Regions from separate parts of the Janthinobacterium sp. BJB401 genome, predicted to be linked through region 2. Evidence: riboswitches for the same ligand, from Rfam matches in the RefSeq annotation. Region 2 holds a riboswitch; the other holds the start of a gene.

Region 1 (7,667 bases), on a different contig from region 2:
ATACAGATAGCCGTCCGATTCCGGCGTCACGTCGCGCCAGTAGAACTTGTCGGCCACGTTGTTGACGCTGGCGCGCAGCACGGCGCGCGTGCCGGCGATGCGCGTGGCGTACGCGGCGCCCAGGTTGAACACGTTGTACGACGGCACGAAGGTCGTGTTGCTGTACTCAAACGCTTTCTTGCCCGCATATTCCCAGCTGCCATTCACGCTCAAGCCCGCCACCTGTTGCACGGCGTAATCCGCATGCACGGCTGCCTTGAAGGCCGGCACGTTGGGCACGCGCTTGCCATCGAGGTCCGCATTGCCCGTGCCTGACTGCTGGCTGTTCAGGGCTGTCACGGAGGCGCCCAGGCTCAGGTTGGACGATGCCTTGCCCTGGGCCGACAATTCCAGGCCACGGTGCTGGGCCTGGCCTTCGCGCACGAAGTAGCCTGCGGTATTCTGGAATTCCAGGCCCTTGCGGATCTGGAACAGGCTGGCCGCCACCATGAAGTCCGGCGTTACATCCATTTTCACGCCGAGTTCGATCTGCTTCGAACGGCTGGGCGACAATTCCACGTTGGCGTTCTCCGCCTTGCGGTCGGCCGTGCCGCCATGTTCCATGCCCTGCGAATAGGCCGCATACACGGACAGATTGTCGAGCGGGGTGTAGACGAGCGAGACGTTCGGCAGCAGGAAGTCATGCTTGGCGCGGATTTCCGTGTCGGCCTTCAGCACATACTGGTAGCCGTCGACATTGATATGGCGCAAGCCGCCATGCAGCTTCCAGTTTTGGGCCAGGCTGACGATATCCTGCACGAAGACGGAGTTTTCCGTATCCTTGCGCACCAGGCGCACGGGGCCTTGCACGCCCGTCGACATGTCGACGATCTGCGGGCGGTAGATGTTGCTCACGCCAGCCCAGTCGTACACGTACAGGCCGGCGCGGTCCTTGCGGCGGAAGGTCGAGACGCCGGCCGTGAATTCATGGCGCAGGGAGCCGGTGGCGAACTTGCCCTGGATCATGGCTTGCGCGCTCAGCGGTTTTTTCGTTTCGCCCAGGCTGCGGTAGTCATACACGTCGTAGTCGCCATTGCCGCAAAAGCCAGGGTACAGGTCTTGCGCGCTGCAGCCGTAAGGGAAGGCCGTGTAGTCGTCGCGCTTGAACGAGTGCTGGTTGGCCGACACGGTGGCGCGCCAGTCGTCATTGAAGGCGTACTGGAAGCGCAGGCCGATATTGCTGGTGACGGTTTCCACGGGACGCGTCCACGGCTGCAAGTTGAGCATGGCGTCGGCGCTGATGCCGGTCGGCAAGGTCGTGTTATTCAGCAGCTGGAAGCCGGGCGCCGTCGCCTGCGCCTTGTCCTGGTAGTCGGCATCGAGTTGCAGCAGCGCTTGCGGCGAGATTTGCCAGTCAAAGGCGCCGGAAATGAACTTGCGGTTGCCATCCGCGCCCTTGATGTAGGAGCGCAGGCGCTCGGCCGCCACGTTGACGCGGTAGCCGAAGCGCGTGTCTTCCAGGCGGCCGCCCAGGTCGACGGCGCCATACAGGGTGCCACGCTCGCGCGTTTCCACGGTGACGGTGCGCAATGGCGCGGCGGTCGGGCGCTTGACGATGAAGTCGATCACGCCGCCCGGCGCGGCCACGCCTGCCTGCAATCCGGCCAGGCCTTTCAATACTTCGATGCGTTCCTTGTTTTCCAACGGAATTTGCGTGTCACCGGGGATCGCCACGCCATCCTTGCGGTAGCTGGAGTTCGTATCGAGCTTGAAGCCCCGGATGGTGAACTGTTCCGCATAGCCGACGGCGTTGTACGATTCATTGATGCTGGCGTCGAGCTTGACGGCGTCGCTGAGGTTGCGGATCTGCAGATCTTGTATTTCTTTCTGCCCGATGACGGTGACGGACGCCGGCGTCTGCAGCAGCGGCGCGTCGGAAAAACCGCCGACGGAGGCGCGTCTGGCGGCCGGCGCCTTGCTGGCCGTGACGACGACTTCGGCCATGCTTTGCGCCTGCGGGTCGACGGCTTCGGCGGTGTCATTCGCGGCCAGGGCGGGTACGGCAAACGCGTGCAGGATCGCCAGGGTCAATACAGAAACAGATAAATTCGGTGTGGACATAGATTGCTCGTGGTTCAAGCCGACTCGGTAAAGAGCACGGCAGGCTGCTTGTTCGGCTGGCGCCAACGCAGGAGCTATCAAAGGAGGGAGGTACTTTGCGCTTTCCTTCGCTGGCATTATCCAGATCAGGTACGAAGGGTATCTCTCACCCGGATGACTGCTCCAGGACCCCTAGCGAACTGACAGCTTAGCATGAACCACGGCCAGCTGTCCCACCCGGCTGACCGTTTTACAACAGTGTGTATGGAATCTACAGGCTCAGTTCCAGCACCTTGCGGCTGACGGCGGGCGTCACTTCACGCTGTTCGCCCAGCGCCGTCATGCCGTGCGCGTCGAGGGCGGAGACGACGGCATCCACGCTGGCGTGATTCAGGCCATAGTCGGCCAGGCGCGTCTTGACGCCCATGTGCCGGAAGAAGAATTCCGTGCGCGCGATGGCGGCCTCGATGCGTCCATCCTCGTCACCGCCGTCGAGTCCCCACACGCGGGCCGCGTACTGCAGCAGCTTGGCGCGCTTGGCCTGCTTGCGCACGCGCAGCATGCTGGGCAGGATGATGGCCAGGGTCTGCGCGTGGTCGAGCTCGTACAAGGCCGTCAATTCGTGGCCGATGGCGTGCGTGGACCAGTCCTGCGGCACGCCCACGCCGATCAGGCCGTTCAAGGCCAGGGTGGCGCTCCACATCACGTTGGCGCGCACGTCGTAGTCGTCCGGGTGCGACAGGGCCTTCGGGCCTTCCTCGATCAGGGTCAATAAAATGCCTTCGGCGAAACGGTCCTGCACGGACGCGTTCACAGGGTAAGTCAGGTATTGCTCCATGACGTGCGCAAACGCATCGACGACGCCATTGCCCACCTGGCGCAGCGGTAATGTAAAGGTCTTCGACGGATCCAGCACGGAGAATTTCGGATACACCTTGCGGCTCATGAACGAGCGTTTTTCCTGCGTCGCCTTGCGCGTGATCACGGCCGAACCATTCATTTCGGACCCCGTGGCCGGCAGGGTCAATACGGTGCCGAAGGGCAGGGCGGCCTCGACGATCTTGCCGCCCTTGGCCAGGATGTCCCACGCCTCGCCTTCGTGCAGGGCGGCCGCGGCGATGAACTTGGTGCCATCGACCACGGAGCCGCCGCCGACGGCCAGCAGGAAATCGATGCGCTCGCTTTTCACCATGGCCACGGCCTGCATCAGGGTTTCATAGCTGGGATTGGGTTCGATGCCGGCAAATTCCAGCACCGTATGGCCGGCCAGCGCCGCCCTGACTTCATCATAGACGCCGTTCTGCCTGATGCTGCCGCCGCCATACGTCATGAGCACTCTGGCCTGCGGCGGGATCAGCGCCGTGATGGCGGCGATCTGGCCCTGGCCGAAAAGGATTTGCGTCGGATTGTAAAAGTCGAAATTGAACATGGGGCTCCTGCTGCTGGGTTTAGGCTGTTGCTGAGCCATGATTATGGCCGAACGGGTGGAAACGTGTCGTGGACGCTTGAGCTTTTCGTCCGCGCGGTGGAGAATGCAGCCGATGTCACCACTACGCGAAAAGGAATGCGCATGACCAACGTCCCACTGGAAGAATCCGGCTTGCCGGCCACCGCGCTCGACATGCACCGCGCCATCGGCGCCACCATCGCCGCGCTGCATGCGCTGGACCTGAACAGCCAGCGCTTCGAGGCGTGCACGGACCCGGAACTGCGCCGCGTGCTGGCGCATGCGGGCGACACCAGCCGCAAGGAAGCGGCCATGCTGCTCGAATGGATGCGCCGCCGCGACGCGCGCCTGGACACGGCCATGAAGGAAGCGCTGTTCAAGGCGGGGCCAATTGTTGCCCAGTATCACTATGACGAGAAAATATTGTAACTATTGGTTTGTTGTCGTGGCGTACCATGCGCCACTTTCGCCTTGCTTCGCGTAGACTGTGCCCCGAACACGATTTTGGGGGAGTTTGCAGAAATGAAATCATTACCATACCGAGAAGGCAGCTGGTTTGCCGTGCCCCTGCCGGGCGGCGGTTATGCCGTCGGCGTGGTGGCGCGCAGGGCGCCTGCCGGGCGCATCATGCTGGCGTATATGTTCGGGCCGAAGCGCGACAGCTTGCCCACGCTGGACGAGCTGGAAGGCTTGCGGCCGGGACAGGCCGTGCGCCGCCTGCGCACGGGCGACATGGCCCTGCTCAACGAGCGCTGGCCCCTGCTGGGCGACAGCCCGCACTGGAACCGCGACGACTGGCCCATGCCGGCCTTTATCCGCCGCAATGAATCCCTGCAGCGCGCCTGGCGCGCCAGCTATGCGGACGCCGATCCTGCCAAGCTGAATCGCGAGGAATCGATCCCCTTCGACACGCCGGGCATGGAAAGCGATTCCCTGTACGGCTACGGGGCGACGGAATTGCTGATGAACAAATTGCTGGTGCAGGAGCAGGCGTCGGCTTGATGACACGGGGTCAGGCCCGACGGGACTGACCCCGGCGTGTTAGCTTACGCCGCTGGCAAACTGATCTGAAACGCCAGGCCGCCGCCTTCGCGGTTGCGCACTTGCAATTCGGCGCCATGGCGCAGCAGCACGCGGTCGACGATGGCCAGGCCCAGGCCGGCGCCATTCGCCTGCCCACGCGCCGTGTCGAGGCGGGTGAACGGCTTCATCAGTTGCTCGATCTTTTCCGTCGGCACACCCGTGCCGTGGTCCTGCACTTCGATGATCACCTTTTTCGCGCCGTGGCTGGTGCGTACCTGGCAGGCGATGTCGATTTCCGTCACGTCGCTGCCCGGCGTCTTGCCATAGCGGCGCGCATTTTCGATCAGGTTGTTCAATACGCGGCGTAAATCGGTGGGGTTGCCCATCGCATGCGCGCCGTCGGCGATGCTGGCGTTGATCTTCACGTCCGGCAGGCGCATCGCTTCGCGCGTCATGTCGGTCAGCAAACCGCTGAGGTCGACGTCCGTAAAGCTCGACGCTTCCGTCGGCTTGGCATAGTCGAGGAACTGGCCGATGATGGCGTCCATCTGCCCGATATCGGACTGGATGCCTTCGCGCGCCTCGTCCGACAGGTTGGCCATTTCCACTTCCAGCTGCATGCGCGCCAGCGGCGTGCGCAAATCGTGCGAAATGCCGGCCAGAATCACGGCGCGGTCCGATTCCACCTGTTTTAAATCATCGACCATCTGGTTGAAGCTGCGGTTCGCCTCGATGATTTCAATCGGGCCCTTTTCCGGCAGCGGCGCTGGCTGCTTGCCCTTGGCGATGTCGCGCGCGGCCGCCGTCAGACGCGACAGCGGCAGATTGATCAGGCTGGAAATGATGGCCGCGCCCAGCAGGGACAGCAGCGACACCAGGCTGGCCCAGCCCAGCCACTGGAAGCCCGTCAGGCCGCGCAGGCGCTCGCGGTCCAGCATCAGCCAGTACTCGTCGTCGTCGATCTTGAAGCTGACCCAGAAGCCGGCCACCCCGTTGACGCGCGCGGAAAAGCGCGTGTCCTTGCCCAGCTTGGCCTTCACCTGCGCCTCGATCTCGGGCATCAGGTAATTGTCGGGCGGCGGCTCGATGCGGTCGTCCTCTTCCAGCGAGAAGATGCGGATGCCTTCATTGCTGACGAGGTCGAACAGCAGCTCGCGCCGCAGCTCGGGCGCCGAGTGCGTCAATGCCGCATGCGTGATGGTGACGACGGAAATGATCTGGGCGGAAATCTGCTGCGCCTGCGGCTCGCGCTGGATGACGGAAATCATGCCGATCCAGGTGATCATGCTGACGGTGGTCAAAGTACCCAGCAGCAAAAAGGTGCGCCAGAACAGGCCGCTTTTCAGCCGCGCCAGGCTGATATCGGGAACAAGCTTCATCATGCCTCGCCTGCGATCAGCGCGGCTGTCCGTCCGGAATGAAAACGTAGCCGAGGCCCCACACGGTCTGGATGAACAGCGGGCTCGACGGGTCGGGTTCGATCAGTTTGCGCAGGCGCGAGATTTGCACGTCCAGGCTGCGGTCGAACACTTCGTATTCGCGGCCGCGCGCCAGTTCCATCAATTTTTCGCGCGACAGCGGCTGGCGCGCATGGCGGGCAAACACTTTCAGCACAGAAAACTCGCCCGTCGTCAGCGGCACCGTTTCGCCATTCTTTTTGAGGGTACGTGTGCCCAGGTCCAGCACGAAGTCGCCGAACTCGAAGGTTTGCGGCGTTTCCGACGGCGCGCCGGGGATTTCATCGGGACCCTTGCGGCGCAGTACGGCGCCAATGCGGGCCACCAGCTCGCGCGGATTGAATGGTTTCGGCAGGTAATCGTCGGCACCCATTTCCAGGCCCACGATACGGTCCACGTCCTCGCCCTTGGCCGTCAGCATGATGATCGGCGTCTGGTCGCCCGCGCCGCGCAGGCGGCGGCAGATCGACAGGCCGTCTTCGCCCGGCAGCATCAGGTCGAGCACCAGCAGATCGTAGCGTTCGCGCAGCCACAGTTTGTTCATGGCCGTCGCGCTCTCTGCCGTGAAGACATTGAAGCCCTGTTCGGTCAGGTAGCGGCGCAGCAGGTCGCGCAGGCGCACATCGTCATCGACCACCATGATTTTTGCCTGGTGGCCGTGAATCGATTGCGTTGTTGTGTTGCTGCCGGAAGTGGAGGTTGTGGTCATTTAGGGTGTCGTGTTATCTTATATTAGTTGCTATAGTAACGCCTCGCGCGGCGTCGGCAAGGGGCTGTGGCGACCCATTACAAAGTGTTACAAACTTTACCCAATTACTCTTACTGCACCGTGTAAAGCATCATACACTGGGGCCACAGTGGAAATCAGCTTTAGTTTATACGGCATCGCGGAAGAGGAACTCAATGAATATCTTTACTAAAAAAATTCACGCCGCTCCCAGCGCAGCTATCGCCGCACGCACGACTGTGCTGTCCGCATTTGCCATTTGTTCCGTGTTTGCCGCCAGCCTGGCGTCGGCGCAAAACCAGCCGCCGCCACGCCGTGACGACCAGCAGCAAATGCAGGCCCAGCGGTATGAGCAGGCACAGCGCAGCAACAGCAATGATACGCGACTGCGCGAACAGCGTGACGCACGCAGTTTCGACACGCGTGCCGAAGAGCAGCGCCGCGCCAACGAAGGCGCCGACGCTTCGCGCCGCACGGGCCGCATGACGCCTGACGAGCGGCGCGACCTGCGCCGCCAGATCAACGAAGTGGGCCAGGACATTTACTCGAATCCGCCGCGCCGCTAGGCTCCATCCCCCTCCGACAGGGCCATCTCGCAAGAGGTGGCCCTGTTTGCATTTGGCCACCAACATTGTTGCTCAGTCAGGCACACGGCCACGCCCCGTGATATTGTTCTAACGCAATGAGGCAATTCTCTGACATTGTTGCTGGGGGAGGCAAGTGGTGAGCGACGACGACACACGCGTTCCGGATGCGGCCCCCGCAGGCGGCCTGCCGCACGGCCTGCTCCAGCGCGACGAGGGCGTGTTCCTGGATTTGTCGCTGGCGCCGGCGCAACTGCGCGCCGCCGTCGACCAGCTGTTCCAGTCGGGCCAACTGCTGGCCGGCCTCGATTACGGCTTGTTCCTGCTGACCCTGTTCCATGCCCCCGCTC
Region 2 (7,667 bases):
CGGCCATATTTCCGTGCTGGACCGCGCCGGCCTCGAAGGCCATGTGTGCGAATGCTATGGCGTGGTCAAAAAGGAATTCGCGCGCCTGTTGTCGGACGTGCGCCAGCGCCAGGCGCGCTGAACACCGCATCTTCTCTCTATCGTTGTCACAGCCCAGGCTACCTCATGCAATCTGTTGAAAACATTCCTCCGCGCGCACCGTCGCGCTGGCCCATGGCGCTGGCGTTTTCGTTCAGCGCCATCGGGCTGCTGGCCATCGGGCTGCTGGCCTGGCGCGCGCCGTTCGAAACGGCCTGCGTCATCGATGCGCTGGTCTTTTTGCTGCTGATGCTGCTCGTGGCGCTGTACCGGCGCACCCTGGCGGCCAGCCTGCCGCGCCAGCTGCTCAAGGCGGGCGCCTTGCAGGATGCGATTTTCAACAGCGCCAATTTCTCGTGCATCGCCACCGATGCGCAGGGCGTGATCCAGATTTTCAACGTGGGCGCCGAACGCATGCTGGGCTATGCGGCGAGCGACGTGGTCGACAAGCTGACGCCGGCTGGTATTTCCGATGCGCAAGAAATCGTCGCGCGCGCGGCCGCCCTCAGTGCCGAACTCGATACCGTCATCACGCCTGGCGTGGAAACGCTCGTGTTCAAGGCCACGCGCGGCATCGAAGACATTTATGAACTGACGTATATCCGCAAGGATGGCAGCCGCTTCCCCGCCATCGTCTCCGTGACGGCCTTGCGCGATGCGCAAAGCAAGGTCATCGGCTACCTGCTGATCGGCACGGACAACACGGCACGCAAGCAGGTCGAGGCGGAACAGGCCTTGCTGGACCAGCGCCTGCAGGAGCAGCAGGCGTACACCCGTTCGCTGGTCGAGACCAACAATGCGGAGTTGAAGAAGGCGCGCCAGGTGGCGGAAAAGGCCAACCGCGCCAAGTCCGAATTCCTGTCGAGCATGAGCCACGAATTGCGCACGCCGCTCAATGCCGTGCTGGGCTTTGCGCAGCTGATGGCGTCCGACGTGCCGCCACCGAGCCCGCCGCAGCAGCGCTCGATCGAGCAAATCCTCAAGGGTGGCTGGTACCTCTTGCGTTTGATTAATGAAATCCTCGACCTGGCCATGATCGAATCGGGCAAGGTCACCTTGTCGCAGGAAGCCATGTCCTTGCTCGACGTGTTGCAGGATTGCCAGGCGATGATCGCGCCGCAGGCGGAAAAGCGCGGCATCCGCATGCAATTCCCCCGCTGCGGCGAAGCTTACTTTGTGCATGCGGATCGCACGCGCGTGAAACAGGTGATGGTCAACCTGCTGTCGAACGCCATCAAGTACAACCAGAGCGGCGGCGCCGTCACCGTCGACTGCAGCCAGCGCGGCGGCAAGGTGCGGGTCAGCGTGCGCGACAGCGGCGCCGGCCTCGATGCGGGCCAGGTGGCCCAGCTGTTCCAGCCCTTCAATCGCCTGGGACAGGAAAACAGCACGGAAGAGGGCACGGGCATCGGCCTCGTCGTCACCAAGCAGCTGGTCGAATTGATGGGTGGCACCATCGGCGTCGACAGCACGGTCGGCGTGGGCACCACGTTCTGGTTCGAGCTGGCCGCCAGCAGCGCGCCGGCCCTGGTGCTGGGCGATGGCGACGCGCTGCCGCAGGTGCAGGTGCCGCAGGAAAGCCAGCGCACCTTGCTGTACGTGGAAGACAATCCCGCCAATCTGGCGCTGGTGGAGCAATTGATCGCCCGCCGCAGCGATTTGAAATTGCTCACGGCCATCGATGCGCACCTGGGCATCGACCTGGCGCGCACGTATCAGCCGGACGTGATCCTGATGGACATCAACCTGCCCGGCATCAGCGGCTTTGGCGCCTTGCACATCCTGCATGACGACCCGCTGACGAGCCATATTCCCGTGATGGCCCTGTCGGCCAACGCCGTGCCGCGCGACATCGAGAAGGGCCTGGAAGCGGGCTTCTTCCGCTACCTGACCAAGCCGATCAAGGTCGTCGAATTCATGGATGCACTTGACGTGGCCCTGCACCATGCGGCCGCGCACGGCCTGGCCGACGACATTCACGCAGTACGCTAATTCAGCATTTATTTTTAGGAATACCGCCATGCTTCAAGCCACCGAGATCCTGAACGCCAGCATCCTCATCGTCGATGACCAGGAGGCGAACGTCATGCTGCTGGAACAGGTGCTGCGCAATGCCGGTTATACGCGCATCACCTCCACCATGGACCCGCAAGCCGTGCACGCGCTGCACCAGCAGCACCGCTACGACCTGATCCTGCTCGACTTGCAAATGCCGGAAATGGATGGTTTTGAAGTCATGGAAGGCTTGCGCGACATCGAAGCGGGCAGCTACCTGCCCGTGCTGGTGATCACGGCCCAGCCGGGCCACAAGCTGCGCGCGCTGCAAGCGGGCGCCAAGGATTTCGTCAGCAAACCGTTCGACCTGGTGGAAGTCAAGACGCGCATCCACAACATGCTGGAAGTGCGCCTGCTGTACCAGAAGCTGGCCGAATACAACAAGTCGCTGGAGCAGATGGTGGAAGAGCGCACGGCGGAGTTGCGCGAAAGCGAAGCGCGTTTCCAGCGCTTCACGGAACTGTCGTCCGACTGGTACTGGGAGCAAGATGCGCAGGGCAACCTGACGCGCTTTTCCGGCCCCGTGGCTGAAATGCTGGGCATCGGCAGCGAGCAAGAGCCACAGCGCTGGAATGCCACCGAGCGGGCCTTGCTCGACGCAAAAATTGCCGCGCGCGAACCGTTTCTCGATTTCATCTATAGCCGCGCCAACCTCGACGGCAGCACGCAGTATCTGCAAGTGAGCGGCGAGCCGATGTTCGACAATGGCAGCCGCTTCATCGGCTACCGCGGCATCGGCCTCGATGTCACGGAGCGCCATCGCATTGCCTGATTTATACTGGGTGCTATCGATACTGACCAGGAAAAATCATGACTGACAAATCAACGCCGCAATACTGGTTCCCCGCCAAGACCTATGGCTGGGGCTGGGGATTGCCCATCACCTGGCAGGGCTGGCTGGTCTTTTTGAGCGCGCTGGCGCTGTTCGCCTGCGGCGCCTTCCTGTTCCCGCCGCAAACCATGCTGGTGGGCTACATCGTCTATGAAGTGGCCATCGTTGCCGCGCTCATTTTCATCTGCCAGCTGAAGGGTGAACCGACCAGCTGGCGCTGGGGCAAGAAGAAGTAAGGGCGATGTACAAAGACGACACCTGCAAGAAATCATCTGGCCGCGCGGCGTGAACCGCGTATAATTGGCTCGCTGCCGCAAGGCGGCAAACGCTAGGGGTCCTGCCTTTCGCTGTGGAAACACGGTGCAAGCGCGGGTGAGAAATACCCTCCGAACCTGATCTGGATAATGCCAGCGAAGGGAAGCTTTAGGATGAACGCACCCCGCCTTTCCGCGTGCGTAATTCCGAACCTCCTTAGCTGGCTCCAGGCTTAAAACAAGTCTAGCCAAGGAGCCAAAATGAACGCCAACCCGAAATTCCTCTCCGCCACCGCCACGGTCGACGAAGCCGCCATCGCGCCGCTGCCCAATTCGCGCAAGATTTACGTGCAGGGCAGCCGCCCCGACATCCGCGTGCCCATGCGCAGAATCAGCCAGTCCGACACGGAAGCGTCGTTCGGCGGCGAAAAGAATCCGCCGATCTACGTCTACGACACGTCCGGCCCGTACACGGATCCGGACGTGAACATCGACATCCGCTCGGGTCTCGATACGCCGCGCCTGCCGTGGATCGTCGAACGTGCCGACACGGAAGAATTGTCCGGCCCGACCTCCGATTACGGCATCGCCCGCCTGGCGGACCCGAAACTGGCCGAGCTGCGTTTCAACCTGCACCGCAAGCCGCGCCGCGCCATCGCCGGCAAGAACGTGACGCAAATGCATTACGCGAGGCGCGGCATCATCACGCCGGAAATGGAATTCGTCGCCATCCGCGAAAACATGCGCCGCCAGGAATATTTGCGCGAGCTGAAAGCCTCCGGCCCCATGGGCGAGCGCCTGGCCGACCTGATGGGCCGCCAGCATCCGGGCCAGTCGTTCGGCGCCAGCATTCCGTTTGACATCACGCCGGAATTCGTGCGCGAGGAAATCGCCCGCGGCCGCGCCATCATCCCCGCCAACATCAACCACCCGGAAGTCGAGCCGATGATTATCGGCCGCAATTTCCTGGTGAAGATCAACGCGAATATCGGCAACTCCGCCGTCACCTCGTCGATAGGCGAGGAAGTGGAAAAGATGACCTGGGCCATCCGCTGGGGCGGCGACAACGTGATGGATCTGTCCACAGGCAAGCACATCCACGAAACGCGCGAATGGATCGTGCGCAACAGCCCCGTGCCGATCGGCACCGTACCGATTTACCAGGCGCTGGAAAAGGTCAATGGCAAGGCCGAAGATTTAACTTGGGAAATCTTCCGCGATACTCTCATTGAACAGGCCGAGCAGGGCGTCGATTATTTCACCATCCACGCAGGCGTGCTGCTGCGCTATGTGCCGATGACGGCCAAGCGCCTGACGGGCATCGTCTCGCGCGGCGGCTCCATCATGGCGAAATGGTGCCTGGCGCATCACCAGGAATCGTTCCTGTACACGCATTTCGAAGAGATCTGCGAAATCATGAAGGCGTATGACGTGTCGTTTTCGCTGGGCGACGGCTTGCGTCCCGGCTCCATCTATGACGCCAACGACGAGGCGCAGCTGGGCGAGCTGAAAACCCTGGGTGAGCTGACGCAAGTCGCCTGGAAGCACGACGTGCAAGTGATGATCGAGGGGCCGGGCCACGTGCCGATGCAGTTGATCAAGGAAAACATGGACTTGCAGCTGGAACAGTGCGGCGAAGCGCCGTTCTATACGCTGGGGCCATTGACCACCGATATTGCGCCCGGCTACGACCACATCACCTCGGGCATTGGCGCGGCCATGATCGGCTGGTACGGCACGGCCATGCTGTGCTACGTGACGCCGAAGGAACACCTGGGCCTGCCCAACAAGGCCGATGTGAAAGACGGCATCATCACCTACAAGATTGCGGCGCACGCGGCCGACCTGGCCAAGGGCCATCCGGGCGCGCAAATCCGCGACAACGCCCTGTCGAAAGCCCGCTTTGAATTCCGCTGGGATGACCAGTTCAACATCGGCCTGGACCCGGACAAGGCGCGTGAATTCCACGATGAAACCCTGCCCAAGGATTCGGCCAAGGTGGCGCATTTCTGCTCCATGTGCGGCCCGCATTTCTGTTCGATGAAGATCACCCAGGAAGTGCGCGAATACGCGGCCGGCATGGGCATCGCGGAAGACAAGGCACTCAAGCAGGGCATGGAAATCAAGGCCATCGAATTCATCAAGAACGGCGCCGAGCTGTACCGCAAGGTCTGAAGGAGAGCGTGATGCCTGCATTGATATCCATCACGCTCAACGGCGCACCGCACCAGGTGCCGCCGGGGCAAACCCTCGACCAATTGATCGCCGCCCTGTCGCTGGAAAACCAGGCGCTGGCGCTGGCCGTCAACCGCAATGTCGTGCCGCGCAAGGCGTGGCCGGGACAGGTCTTGCAAATACAAGACCAAGTGGAAATCGTCCGCGCCATCGGCGGCGGCTGAAAACGTCCAAGCAAACCTACTGCGCGCCGCGCTTTGGGGCCTGCGATGCTCACCGTGCTCAAGCACGGTTGCGCTTCTCGGCCACAAATCGTCGCCGCTCGCTACGGTTTTCTTCGGACGTTTAAAAATTTAAGGAAGAACACATGAATACCGCAACACATAACGACCTGCTGACCATCGCAGGCAAACAGTATCAATCACGCTTGCTGGTCGGTAGCGGCAAGTACAAGGACTTGCCGCAGACGCGCGAAGCGACGGATGCGGCCGAGGCGCAAATCATCACGGTGGCGATCCGCAGGGTGAATATCGGGCAAGACCCGAACGCGCCCAGCCTGCTCGATGTCGTGCCGCCGGACCAGTACACGATTTTGCCGAACACGGCCGGCTGCTACAACGCGAAAGACGCCGTCTACACCTTGCAACTGGCGCGGGAACTCTTGGGCGGGCGCAATCTGGTGAAACTGGAAGTGCTCGGTGATGAAAAGACCCTGTTTCCGCACATGCCGGAAACCTTGATTGCGGCCGAAGCGCTGGTCAAGGATGGCTTTGACGTGATGGTCTACTGCAGCGACGACCCGATCCAGGCGAAGATTCTGGAAGACATCGGCTGCGTGGCTGTCATGCCGCTGGCCTCCTTGATCGGCTCGGGCATGGGCATCTTGAATCCGTGGAACTTGTCGCTGATCATCGACCAGGCGAAAGTGCCCGTGCTCGTCGATGCTGGCGTGGGTACGGCGTCCGATGCGGCCATTGCCATGGAACTCGGTTGCGATGGCGTGCTGATGAATACAGCCATTGCCGGCGCGCGCGACCCCGTGCGCATGGCGCGTGCGATGAAGCTGGCCGTGCGGGCAGGTCGCGAAGCATTTCTGGCGGGCCGCATGCCGCGCAAGTTTGCCGCCTCGCCATCGTCGCCGATGGCGGGCCGCCTGGCGTGATGGTGCCGATGCGCCGCACTGTTCTCGTGTTTGCCGGCGCCGACCCGTCGGGTGGCGCCGGCATCGCCGCCGATATCGTGGCCATTGCCGCGCAGGGCGCGCATGCCTTGCCCGTCATCACGGCGCTGACGGTGCAGGACAACGACAGGGTCTTTGGCGTCGAGCCGGTGGCGCCGGAACTGTTGCGCCGTCAGGCGCTGGCGCTGATCGACAAGATGGCCATTCACGCCGTGAAGATCGGCATTCCCGGCAGCGCCGCGAATGCGGCCGTCATCGCGCAACTGATTGCGCAATTGAAGCTACTCCGGCCGGATTTGCCTGTCGTGCTCGATCCCGTGCTGGCCAGCGGCCATGGCGACGTGCTGAGCCGCGACGACGCCGTACAGGCGCTGGCGCCCTTGCTGCCGGTGACGACCGTCATCGTACCGAACGGGCCGGAAGCGCTGGCCCTGGGTGGCGAGGACAACTTGCTTGCGCAAGGCTGTCAGAACGTGCTGGTGACGGGCGGCCATGGCGTAGGCGAGGTGATCGTCAACCGCTGGTTTGACGGCGCTGGCGGCGAGCGCGAGTGGCGCTGGCCCCGCTTGCCCGGTGAATTTCACGGCAGCGGCTGCACCCTGGCGTCGGCCATCGCGGCGCGCCTGGCATTGGGCCAGGCGTTGCCCGAAGCGCTGGATCTGGCGCAACGCTATTGCCACGCGGCGCTGGCCGGCGCGTATGCGATTGCGCCAGGTCAACTCATGCCGCAACGATTTTTTACATAAGGAAAACATCATGCGTGGACTGTATCTGGTCACCCCAAACTGGGATGACACCGACCGCCTGCTCGACGTGAGCGAGCAAGCCTTGCAGGAAGGCGTGGCCCTGCTGCAATACCGCCACAAGAGTGCCGAGGCGGAGCAGCGGCGCGAACAGGCGGGCGCCTTGCTGGCGCTGGCCCGCAAATATGGCGTGCCTTTCATCATCAATGATTTTGTCGAGCTGTGCGAAGAACTCGACGCGGACGGCGTGCACGTGGGCGGCACGGATGCGTCCGTGGCGCAGGTGCGCGCGCGCCTGGGCAAGGACAAAATCATCGGCGCCTCGTGCTATGGCGACATGGCCCTGGCAA

What was found. A riboswitch is a leader RNA that binds a small molecule or an ion and turns the genes downstream of it on or off. The one in region 2 is predicted to bind thiamine pyrophosphate.
Region 1: another riboswitch for thiamine pyrophosphate. It lies ahead of HWE17_RS20175 (TonB-dependent siderophore receptor); the one in region 2 lies ahead of thiC (phosphomethylpyrimidine synthase ThiC).

Annotation. Positions count from the first base shown of each region.
Region 1 covers NZ_JABXFH010000035.1:9,869-17,535, forward strand. Annotated here, with positions in the region: gene HWE17_RS20175 (TonB-dependent siderophore receptor) at 1-2,100, opposite strand, end outside; TPP riboswitch at 2,186-2,283, opposite strand; gene HWE17_RS20180 (iron-containing alcohol dehydrogenase) at 2,351-3,508, opposite strand; gene HWE17_RS20185 (hypothetical protein) at 3,650-3,955, shown strand; gene HWE17_RS20190 (Imm26 family immunity protein) at 4,049-4,528, shown strand; gene HWE17_RS20195 (sensor histidine kinase) at 4,573-5,931, opposite strand; gene ompR (two-component system response regulator OmpR) at 5,945-6,646, opposite strand; gene HWE17_RS20205 (hypothetical protein) at 6,910-7,299, shown strand; gene HWE17_RS20210 (flagellar assembly protein A) at 7,457-7,667, shown strand, end outside.
Region 2 covers NZ_JABXFH010000005.1:4,717-12,383, forward strand. Annotated here, with positions in the region: gene HWE17_RS05165 (Crp/Fnr family transcriptional regulator) at 1-121, shown strand, start outside; gene HWE17_RS05170 (ATP-binding protein) at 166-2,070, shown strand; gene HWE17_RS05175 (response regulator) at 2,099-2,905, shown strand; gene HWE17_RS05180 (hypothetical protein) at 2,944-3,201, shown strand; TPP riboswitch at 3,286-3,401, shown strand; gene thiC (phosphomethylpyrimidine synthase ThiC) at 3,481-5,394, shown strand; gene thiS (sulfur carrier protein ThiS) at 5,406-5,618, shown strand; gene HWE17_RS05195 (thiazole synthase) at 5,762-6,556, shown strand; gene HWE17_RS05200 (hydroxymethylpyrimidine/phosphomethylpyrimidine kinase) at 6,565-7,320, shown strand; gene thiE (thiamine phosphate synthase) at 7,331-7,667, shown strand, end outside.